Regions from separate parts of the Comamonas sp. MYb21 genome, predicted to be linked through region 2. Evidence: predicted binding sites of a transcription regulator. Region 2 holds the regulator's gene; the other holds the start of a gene.
What was found. Region 2 encodes sigma-54, which starts transcription at its own class of promoters, with help from an activator protein. Its sites were predicted from a motif close to TGGCANGNAANCTGCTTT; they were not measured.
Positions count from the first base shown of each region.

Region 1: glnA (type I glutamate--ammonia ligase) is a predicted target of sigma-54. The motif match lies at 3,221-3,238, and genes of this name have one in related genera.

Region 1 covers NZ_JBBGZC010000022.1:38,069-43,273, forward strand. Annotated here, with positions in the region: gene glnL (nitrogen regulation protein NR(II)) at 1-934, opposite strand, end outside; gene WH367_RS23985 (hypothetical protein) at 965-1,492, opposite strand; gene glnA (type I glutamate--ammonia ligase) at 1,758-3,173, opposite strand; gene WH367_RS23995 (EI24 domain-containing protein) at 3,574-4,482, opposite strand; gene WH367_RS24000 (sterol desaturase family protein) at 4,565-5,205, opposite strand, start outside.
Region 2 covers NZ_JBBGZC010000011.1:210,737-215,941, reverse strand. Annotated here, with positions in the region: gene WH367_RS17860 (thiol:disulfide interchange protein DsbA/DsbL) at 1-56, shown strand, start outside; gene lptA (lipopolysaccharide transport periplasmic protein LptA) at 167-835, shown strand; gene lptB (LPS export ABC transporter ATP-binding protein) at 859-1,635, shown strand; gene WH367_RS17845 (RNA polymerase factor sigma-54) at 1,741-3,348, shown strand; gene WH367_RS17840 (aspartyl/asparaginyl beta-hydroxylase domain-containing protein) at 3,422-4,345, opposite strand; gene WH367_RS17835 (hypothetical protein) at 4,477-5,205, opposite strand, start outside.

The DNA of each region.
Region 1 (5,205 bases), on a different contig from region 2:
AGGGGTAGAAGATCCGCTCCTTGATGTCCGGCTCGATGCCAGGACCGTTGTCGATGACATGCAATTCCAGTGCCAACTTGTGCCGCTTGCGGCCCAAGGTCAGCTGCCGGGCAATGCGGGTGCGCAAAGTAATGCGCGCATTGTCCTGGGCCATTTGCGGCACCAGCACCTGCGCAGCATTTTGCACAATGTTCAGCAAGGCCTGGATCAGCTGCTCGCGATCGCCTCGGATCTCGGGCAGCGAGGTGTCGTAATCGCGCTCGATGCGCAGGCCCTGCGGGTACTCCAGCAGCACCAACTGGCAAACGCGCTCGCAGACCTCGTGGATATTCACATCCCCCACCGTGTGCGGGTGGCGGTGCGGCGCGAGCAAGCGATCCACCAGGGCCTGCAAGCGATCGGCCTCGTGGATGATGACGTCGGTGTATTCCTTGAGCTGGGCATCGGGCAGCTCCAGCTCCAGCAGCTGGGCCGCACCCCGTATGCCGCCCAGCGGGTTCTTGATCTCGTGGGCAAGGTTGCGGATCAGCTCCTTGTTGGCCAGCGCCTGCTCGCGCACACGCTCCTCGCGGTCCTGACGCACCTGCTGCTCCAGCGGCCACAGCTCCACCAGAATGCTCTCCTCCTCTTCCCACCAGGAGAGGTTGGCATGCACGGGAAAGGCATCTTGCAGGCTGCGCCGCAATTGCGCCTCAAAGCGCAGCGAGGAAAAGCGCTGCGCCCGCGCATCGACCAGGGCCTTGTGGATCAGCTCATCGTCCTGGAAAAATCCACCAAAGTAGTGGCCCAGAATGCTTTTGCGCGAGACGCCCAGCGCATTCTCCAGCGCCGCATTGACCCGCACAGCGGCGCCATCGAGCCGTATCACGGCGACCAAGGTGGCGATGTGTTCCAGCGCCTGCCATTCGCGATCCATGGCACGGAGGTCAGACATGGGATATGCCCCAAAAGGTAGAAGTTTTGATTATGGGGCCGGCAGGCGTTGGAGCTCACGCTGGATGCCGGCGATATCGCTGTCGTTGCGCGTGATTTCCTGCTTCAGATCGGACACGCGCTTGGTGTAGAAGGCAGGGTTGCGCATCTCCAGGGCGTTTTTCTCGGGCTCGCCGTTGTTGTACTCGCGCGCCAAGGCGAGCTTTTTGTCCTGGGCCTTTTTCAGCTCGGTCTCGAGGATGAGGCGCGCATCGGAATCGCGGGCGCGGCCTTCGGCCGTGGTGGAGCGTGGCGCGGGGGTGGCAGCAGCGGGCGCGCGCGCGGGGCGCGGGGCAGCTGCGGGGGCATTGGGGGCGGGCGCCGGGCTGGCAGCAGGCGCGTGCGGGCGCGTGCCTTGCACGATGGTGACATTGGCGCCTTCAACCACGGCGCAGCCCTTTTGCCGCGCCTTGGCCACATCGTTGGTGTATTCATTGCCACAGCGATAAATGCGATCCTGCGCCACCGCGCCTTGCGCACATGCCACTGCCACCATCAAAAACAACAACTTTGTATGCATAACCCCGTTTCGCCCGTTCACTCCACTTAGCCCGTATGTCCGTGACAGCCTTTACCGGCTTTGCACGATGGCCCCTCTCTGCAACCCGCAGTGTAGCTACAAAGGAGGCCGATCATGCCGAACAGTTCCTGCTGTTACAGATTCACCCCTGTCCGGGCATGCCCCCTGCCCCGAGAGCACGCATAAAAAAAGGCCTGCCACCCTCGCAGGTCGGCAGGCCGTTTTACCCAAAGAGCCAAGCCCCAAGGGCCTGGCCAGCAGGGCCTTACAGCGAGTAGTACATGTCGTATTCGACAGGGTGCACGGCTTGGCGGAAGCGGGTCACTTCGCCCATCTTCAGCTCGATGTAGGCATCCAGCATGCTGTCGCTGAACACACCGCCCTTGGTCAGGAACGCGCGGTCGGCATCCAGTGCTTCCAGAGCCTGGTCCAGGCTGTGGCACACGGTAGGAACCAGCTTGTCTTCCTCTGGAGGCAGATGGTACAGATCCTTGGTGGCGGCTTCACCCGGATGGATCTTGTTTTCCACGCCGTCCAGACCGGCCATCAACAGCGCTGCGAAGCCCAGGTAGGGGTTCATCAGGGGATCGGGGAAACGTGCTTCCACGCGGCGGCCCTTGGGGTTGCTCACGTAAGGAATACGGATCGATGCCGAGCGGTTCTTGGCCGAGTAAGCCAGCTTCACAGGCGCTTCGAAACCAGGAACCAGGCGCTTGTAGCTGTTGGTGCCAGGGTTGGTGATGGCGTTCAGCGCGCGAGCGTGCTTGATGATGCCGCCGATGTAGTACAGCGCGAAATCGGACAGACCGGCATAGCCGTCACCGGCGAACAGGTTCTTGCCGTCTTTCCACACAGACTGGTGCACGTGCATGCCCGAGCCGTTGTCGCCCGAGTATGGCTTAGGCATGAAGGTTGCCGTCTTGCCATAGGTGTCTGCCACGTTCCAGATCACGTACTTTTGCACCTGGGTCCAGTCCGCACGCTCGACCAGAGTCGAGAAACGGGTGCCCAGTTCGTTCTGGCCAGCGCCCGCCACTTCATGGTGGAACACTTCGACCGGGATGCCCAGCGATTCGAGCAGCAGCGACATTTCAGCGCGCATGTCCTGGGTGCTGTCAACAGGAGGCACAGGAAAGTAGCCGCCCTTGACGCGTGGACGGTGACCACGGTTGCCGTTGTCGAACTTGGCGCCGCTGTTCCAGGGTGCTTCGTATTCTTCGATGTCGAAGAACGGGTTGTTGGGTTCGGTGCTCCAACGCACGCCGTCGAAGATGAAGAATTCTGGCTCTGGACCAAAGTAGGCGGTATCGCCCAGGCCCGATGCCTTCAGGTAGGCTTCTGCGCGCTTGGCCACCGAACGTGGATCGCGGTCATAGGCCTTGCCATCACCGGGCTCGATCACGTCGCACTGCAGGAACATCGTGGTTTCGTCAAAGAACGGATCGATATTGGCGGTGTTGGGATCGGGCATCAGCAGCATGTCGGATGCTTCAATACCCTTCCAGCCAGCGATGGAGGAGCCATCAAACGCGTGGCCCGAGGTGAACTTGTCTTCGTCAAAGTGCGAGATAGGCACCGTGACGTGCTGTTCCTTGCCACGGGTGTCGGTGAAACGCAGATCAACGAACTTGACCTCGTTCTCGTCCAACATGCTCATCACATCTGCAACGCTCTTGGCCATCTAATGCTCCAAAGAAAATCGTGAATAAAAAGGGCTGTGCCAAGACTAAAGCAGTTTACGTGCCAGTTTTGTGACATGCCCATGCCGACCAGAAAATGCGGGCCCGCCAGAACGCGACCGCACCCGGACTGTGCCCAATGCCAGACTGTACCGCGCTTTTGGCCTGGGCCTCCGAGGGACGACGAGGATTTTGCAGCCCAGGGCCCAGATCCCTGCAGACCAGGGCCTGCATTGCCGCACAAGCACCAAGATGGTGCAAAACTACCAGCGCTTTATGCGGATGGCGCACATGCACCAAAATAGCTATTTTCGCACCTTATTGGTGCATTGGCAGCTGAGGCACAGGCCGAGCCCATTGGCACATGCCCTGCTCCGCGCCCTTCCATTTTTGAACAGGTTTTTACTTGGGCTCCGTGCCATCGGCCAGCAAGCTGGCATCGGTTGTATCGGCCACGAGCGGCTCCGCCACCGGCGGCTGCGCGCCCAGGTCGCCATTCTCGATCCGCAGCTGCTGCAGCGCGGCCAGGCAGAAGTGGATGAACCACAGCGAGGAAAACGCAAAGGTGATGGCATAGATCCACACGGCGATGGGAATCAGCACCACAAAGCCAATGGTGAACACCATGCCCGAGGCCCAGACGACGCTGGGCGCAATGCCGATGTAGCCCGAGATGATGCCCATCAGCAAGAGCGGCCAGCGGTGGCGCTGCAGCAGCGTGTCGCGCTCAGCCTTGCTGGCATGCTCGGCCAGGGCATCCACACTCATCACGCGGTAGGTCAGCCAGCCCCAGATGACGGGCGGCACAATCAGCACCAAAGGCGGGATCAGCCACAGCGGCATGGTGACGACAAAGGCCACAATGGCCACCGCCGAGGTGCTCAAGGCCCAGAGCACGCTGGTGACCAGGCCCATGCCCTGCTTCTTCTCCAGCCGGGCAAAGCGCTGCTCGGTCACCATGTTGACCAGGGCCGGCGTCATCAAAAGCGCAATCACCAGCAGCGCGACCACCGCTGCCACCGGCGTGATCAGGATCAGCACCACAAAGGGCGCAATGCCGGCCGCAAAACCTTCGGTGCCACTGCTGCCAAACCAGCTGAATACCGTGCGCAGCCAGCCAATCGTCTCCACCCAGTGCTGCATCGTCGCCACGGCGCCCGACCAGTAAAAATAGCTCCAGCCACCCAAGGCCACCAGCATCACCACCAGTGGCAGCACCGACAGCAGCATGACCCGGGGCCGGAAACAATAGGCGGCGGCACGCCAGAAGGCATCAAACATCAGGCGGGAGCCCGCAGACGCGAGGGGCATGGGGTGAACTCCTTGTGTATCTGGGCGGGTGGCCAGGCTGGCGGGCCGCTCAGTGATTCGGTATCAAGCGGGTGTGCCGCACCTAGGCGCGGCCCAAAAGGCGCAGTACCCCACGCCATTGCTGGCTCCAAAAGCCGCGCCCGTAATCGCGCAGCTGCCCTTGCCGGTTGGGCTGCACCTGGTCACGGATGCCGGTGGGGTCATAGCGTAGCTCAAAGTTGGCGGTGCCAAAAAGCATATCCCACCATGGCAGCAGCACACCAAAATTGCAGCCCCCCAAGCGGGTGCGCGGGGCAGCCTCGCCGGCTTTCACAGCGGTGTTGGGCGCGGCATTGTTGGCAGGCGACTCATGGCCGATGCCGATCGCATGGTGACGGCGGTGAAAACGCGGGCTGATCCACAGCCGCTCACCCAGGCGGCCAAACCACAGGCGCAGATTGGCATGCTGCAGGCTTTCGCTCAGCTGGGTGATCGCGACAATCGCCACAAACTGGCTGGGTGCGACACCGATCAACACGGCGACAAACACCAGAATACTGTCATGCACCAGGTCATCGAGCAGGTGGTTGCGGTTGTCGCTCCACATCGTCATCTGCTGCTGCGAATGGTGCAAGGCATGCAGGCGCCACCACCAGACGAATTGGTGCTGACCCCGGTGGATCCAGTACGCGACAAAGTCGAACACCACCAGGTAGATCAGCAGGCTGACCCAGCCCAGGTCGG
Region 2 (5,205 bases):
CCGGCTCGATGAGCAACGTGCTGCAAGTGGTAGAGTTCCTGGCGGCACAAGGCTGAGCGGCCTCCCCAACGCTTTAGACAAAGCCCGCACGCGCGGGCTTTTTTGTGCCAAAAACGGCCCAACGCTCCAGCATGGCTACAATGGGGCAGAGCAAGATTCATGCCTTATGAGACACCGTATTTTTAACACTTTGTTGGTGGCAGTGGCCCTGGCCGTGCCGCTGCTGTCGCACGCCGAGCGTGCAGACCGCACCAAGCCCATGAACATCGAGGCGGACGATGGCCGCCACGATGAACTCAAGCAGACCAGTGTCTTCACGGGCAATGTGGTGGTGACCAAGGGCACCATCATCATCCGTGGCGCGCAGCTGACCGTGAGCCAGGACCGCGACGGCTTCCAGCACGGCGTGGTCACCGCTGCGCCGGGCAAGCTCGCGTTCTTCCGCCAAAAGCGGGATTCCGCCCCTGGCGCGCCCGACGAGTTCGTCGAAGGCGAAGGCGAGGTCATCACCTATAACGGCCGCGACGACACCGTGCACTTTGAGCGCCGTGGCGAGCTGCGCCGCTACCGCGAGACCACGTTGACCGACCAGGTCAGTGGCCCGCTGATCGTCTACAACAACCTGAGCGACACCTTCACGGTCTCCGGCCAAAAGGGTGCCCAGGCGGCGGCCGATCCCAAGCCCGGCGCGCCCAAGAAGGACCGCGTGCGCGTGATCCTGACGCCCAAGGCCGACGGCAAGGCGGACGACAAGGCCAGCGCCCCGGCCAAGCCCGCTGCCGATGACAAGACGCCATTGCGCCCCAGCACCCAACTGAACGACGGAGCCAAGTAACCGTGGCAGAAAACTCGTCGACCATTTCCGTCAATGCCCGGGTCGCCAACAGCGACCACCGCAGCCAGCTGGAGGTCTTGCACCTGGAGAAGTCCTATGGCAGCCGCAAGGTGGTCAAGGATGTATCGCTGTCGGTGCGCAAGGGCGAAGTGGTGGGTTTGCTCGGCCCCAATGGCGCGGGCAAGACCACCTCGTTCTACATGATCGTGGGCCTGGTGCGCAGCGATGGCGGGGATATCCGCATCGATGGGCAGTCGGTGGCCAATATGCCGATCCACCAGCGCTCGCAGCTGGGCCTGTCCTACCTGCCGCAGGAAGCCTCGATCTTTCGCAAGCTCAGCGTGCAGGACAATGTGCGCGCCGTGCTGGAGCTGCAAAAGGATGAGCATGGCAAGCCGCTCTCGCGCGCCGAGGTCGAGCGCCAGCTCACCGCGCTGCTGCAGGAGCTGCGGGTCGAGCACCTGCGCGAGTCACCGTCGGTGGCGCTGTCCGGGGGCGAGCGCCGCCGCGTCGAGATCGCCCGTGCACTGGCCACCCAGCCCCGTTTTATCTTGCTCGACGAGCCCTTCGCCGGCATCGACCCCATCGCCGTGATCGAGATCCAGCGCATTGTCGCCTTCCTCAAGGAGCGCGGCATTGGCGTGCTGATCACCGACCACAATGTGCGCGAAACCCTGGGTATCTGTGACCATGCCTGCATCATCAGCGATGGCAAGGTGCTGGCCGCCGGGACGCCGCAAGAGATTGTGGAGAACGCAGAGGTCCGGAGGGTGTATCTGGGTGAACATTTCCGTATGTGACACCGCACGCCTTGGCGGGCGTGCCAGCCAAGCTACCGACCCGCGCTGCGGGCCCGGTAGGGCTGATCTGTTGCCAACTGCCGCAGCCGCTGCAAAGGCGCAGCCATGATGCCGTCGCTGTCGCTGCGCGTATCGCAGAACCTGACCCTAACGCCCCAGTTGCAGCAGTCGATTCGCCTGCTGCAGCTGTCCACGCAGGAGCTGACGCAGGAAGTCGAGCAGATGCTCGACGAAAACCCGTTTCTGGAGCGCGAGGGCGAAGAGGCCCCCGAGGCCGAAGCCGGTAAAGACGCCGCTGAATCTGCCGAGGCTGCAGAAGCAGCCGACAAGGCTGCCGATACTGCTGCCAGCGCCGACACCAGCAACAGCAGCGATTTCGAGCCCGGAACCTCCGACCAGCCGCTGGATTTTGCTGCGGGCAAGGAAACCGGCGTCGATGCCGAGGCCGCTGCCGGCGATTCGGCATCGGACTGGGAAGAGTGGGGCGGCGATCTGCCCGCCCGCTCCAGCGCAGGCGATGATGACGACGAGACGCCGATGTCCGACCGGCGCAGCGAGCACCTGAGCCTGCAGGATGTGCTGCACCGCCAGGCCTTGTCGCTGCGCCTGTGCCAGGAAGACCGGGCCGCGCTCTACTTTCTGATCGAATCGCTGAACGACGACGGCTACCTCGAAGAAACGCTGGCCGAGCTCGCGCAAAGCTTTGGCGATGCTTCGGACCCCGAGCGCTACGAGGCGCTGCTGCACCACCTGACCGTGGCGCTGCGCTTGCTGCAAAGCCTGGAGCCGATTGGTGTGGGCGCGCGCAACCTGTCCGAGTGCATGCAGCTGCAGATCAAGGCCCAGCAGCGCCTGTTGGATGAAGAGGGCTCGGACACGCCCGAGGCCGATGCGCTGGCGCTGGAGACTGCCTTGCTGGTCTGCCAGGAGTCCCTTGATCTGCTGGCGCGCCGTGATGTGCGCAAGCTGGTGCAGCTGACCGGTTGCAACGAGGCGGCGGTGCGCAGCGCGCTGGCGCTGATCGCCAAGCTCGAACCCCGCCCCGGCCGGCCCTATGCCGATGTGGACCGCAACACCATCATCCCCGATGTCATCGTGCGACCCAGCAATGAGCGCGGCCTGCCGGTGCCCGGTTTCAGCGTGCAGCTCAATGCCGAGGTGATGCCGCGCCTGCGCGTGCAGGATGTCTACGCCAATGCCTTGCGCAGCCACAAGGGCAGCGAAGGCCATGGCGCACTGCAGCAGCGGCTGCAGGAGGCGCGCTGGTTCATCAAGAACATCCAGCAGCGCTTTGACACCATCTTGCGCGTCTCGCAGGCCATCGTCGAGCGCCAGCGCAATTTCTTTGTGCATGGCGAGCTGGCGATGCGCCCCATGGTGCTGCGCGAGATTGCCGACGAGCTGGGCCTGCACGAATCCACCATCAGCCGCGTGACCACGGCCAAGTACATGGCCACGCCCCAGGGCACGTTTGAGCTCAAGTACTTCTTTGGCTCGGGCTTGGGCACCGAGACCGGCGGCAGCGCGTCGAGCACGGCCGTCAAGGCGCTGATCAAGCAGCTGCTCGACGAGGAAAGCGCGAAGAAGCCGCTGTCGGATGCAAAGATCGCCGATCTGCTGCAGGCCCAGGGCATTGAATGCGCGCGCCGCACGGTGGCCAAGTACCGCGAGGCCATGCGCATCCCGCCCGCCAGCTTGCGCAAGGCGCTGTAGCCAAAGTCTCAGCCACCATAAAAAAACCGCAGCTGCCTGGGCACTGCGGTTTTCGCTTGTGGAAGCTGCCGATTTACTTCGGCCACAGCCACCAGATGAACAAGGCCAGTACGGCCAGCATCAGGCCGAACTTGGTGAGCTTGTAGGCGGTCTTGTTCCAGGCCTTGAAGCGGCGGCGGTACTGGCCCATGTAGAACGAGATCTTGAAGATGCGGCTGATGAAGCCGCGCGGATCGCCTTCGTTGTTGGGCGAGCTGGCAGCAGCCACCACATGCGTGCCCAGCCAGCGGTTGAGCCACTGCGCAAAGCCATTGGTCATCGGGCGCTCGACATCGCAGAACAGCACGATGCGGTTGCCTTCGGAGCCGTTCTCGGCCCAGTGCATGAAGGTCTCGTCAAAGATCACGCCTTCGCCCTCGCGCCAGCTGTAGGGCGTGCCATCGACCTCGATCATGCAGCGGTCGTCATTGGGCGCCAGCACAGCGAGGTGGTAGCGCAGCGAGCCGGCATAGGGGTCGCGGTGCAGGTTGAGCTTAGCGCCGGGCGGCAGCTCGGCAAACATGGCGGCCTTGATGCCGGGGATGGCCTGCACCAGCGCCGTGGTCTTGGGGCAGAGCTCCATCGCAGACGGGTGGGCCTGGCCATACCACTTCAGGTAGAAGCGCTTCCAGCCGGTCTTGAAGAAGGAGTTGAAGCCCGCGTCGTCGTTGTTGGCCGCCGCCTTGATCTGCATGGCCTGGTGCAGGCCGATGGCCTCTTCGCGGATCTCGCGCCAGTGGGCCTGCAGCGGGGCCAGGTCGGGGAAGGTGCTGGTGGGCAGGTAGGGCGTGCGCGGTACCTTGCTGAACATCAGCATGAACACATTGAACGGCGCCGTAAAGGTGGAGTGGTCAAACAGCTGGCGCAGCAGCTTGTGCCGCACCTTGCCGCGCAGGTGCATGTAGAGGCCGCAGCCAAAGAAAAGCAGCACCAGGGCCAGAACGATGATTTTTGCCATAGACAGCGATTTTAGCGACTGCGCTGTGGCGGCTGTCTGCGCAAGCGCAAACTGGCGTGCGGCAAGGGCTGCCGGGCGGTTTGATGGCCTGCTGGCAGCAGGCCTATTGCAGCCGTCCCAGGGCCGCGCGCTTACTTGGGCTGGGCGGCGAACGCGGTTTTCAGGCGCTGCAGCATCTCGCGGTTGAGCTGGCGCTGCTGGCCGCTCCAGTGCGTCATCGCCTTGTTCAACTCGGCCTGCAGCGCATTGGCGGTCTGCCAGTCGCCCTGGCCTGCGGCCCAGATCGCGTACTCGGCCATCACATCAAAGCTGCCCGAGTGCTGGCGCGCAAAGTCAAAGCTCTTGCGCGCCATCGCCTGGTCGCCCAGCTGGGCATAGGACTTGGCCACCAGCAGGCCCACGGCCTCGGCGCGGAAATGCACATCGGCCTGGGCAATCACGCGCAGCTGCTGCAGCGCCTGCTGCGGATGGCCGGCCTGGTAGGCCGCTTGCGCAGCGCCCCAGCGGATATCGAGGTCGTTGGCAAACGGGCCCTTCATGCTGGCCTCGAAGTGGCCAAAGGCCTGTTCGGCCTGGCCATTGGCCAGCAGGGCCTGGGCCAGGCGGATCTGGTTCTGCGCGGTGGGGCTGTAGTCGTAGGCGGCCTGGGCTTCGCGCACTTCGCGGGTCGGGTCCAGCGCCTTGACGGCATTGCTCGCCAGGCTGCGGGCATGGCGCTGCAGGCGCGAATTGGGCAGGTAGATGGCAAAGAAATACACCACGCTGCCCAGGAAGGGGAAGGCCAGCAGCACAAACAGCCAGTAGTTGTTCTGGCCGCTGCGCACGGCGTGGACCGCAAAAAACAGCGCAATGATGACGTG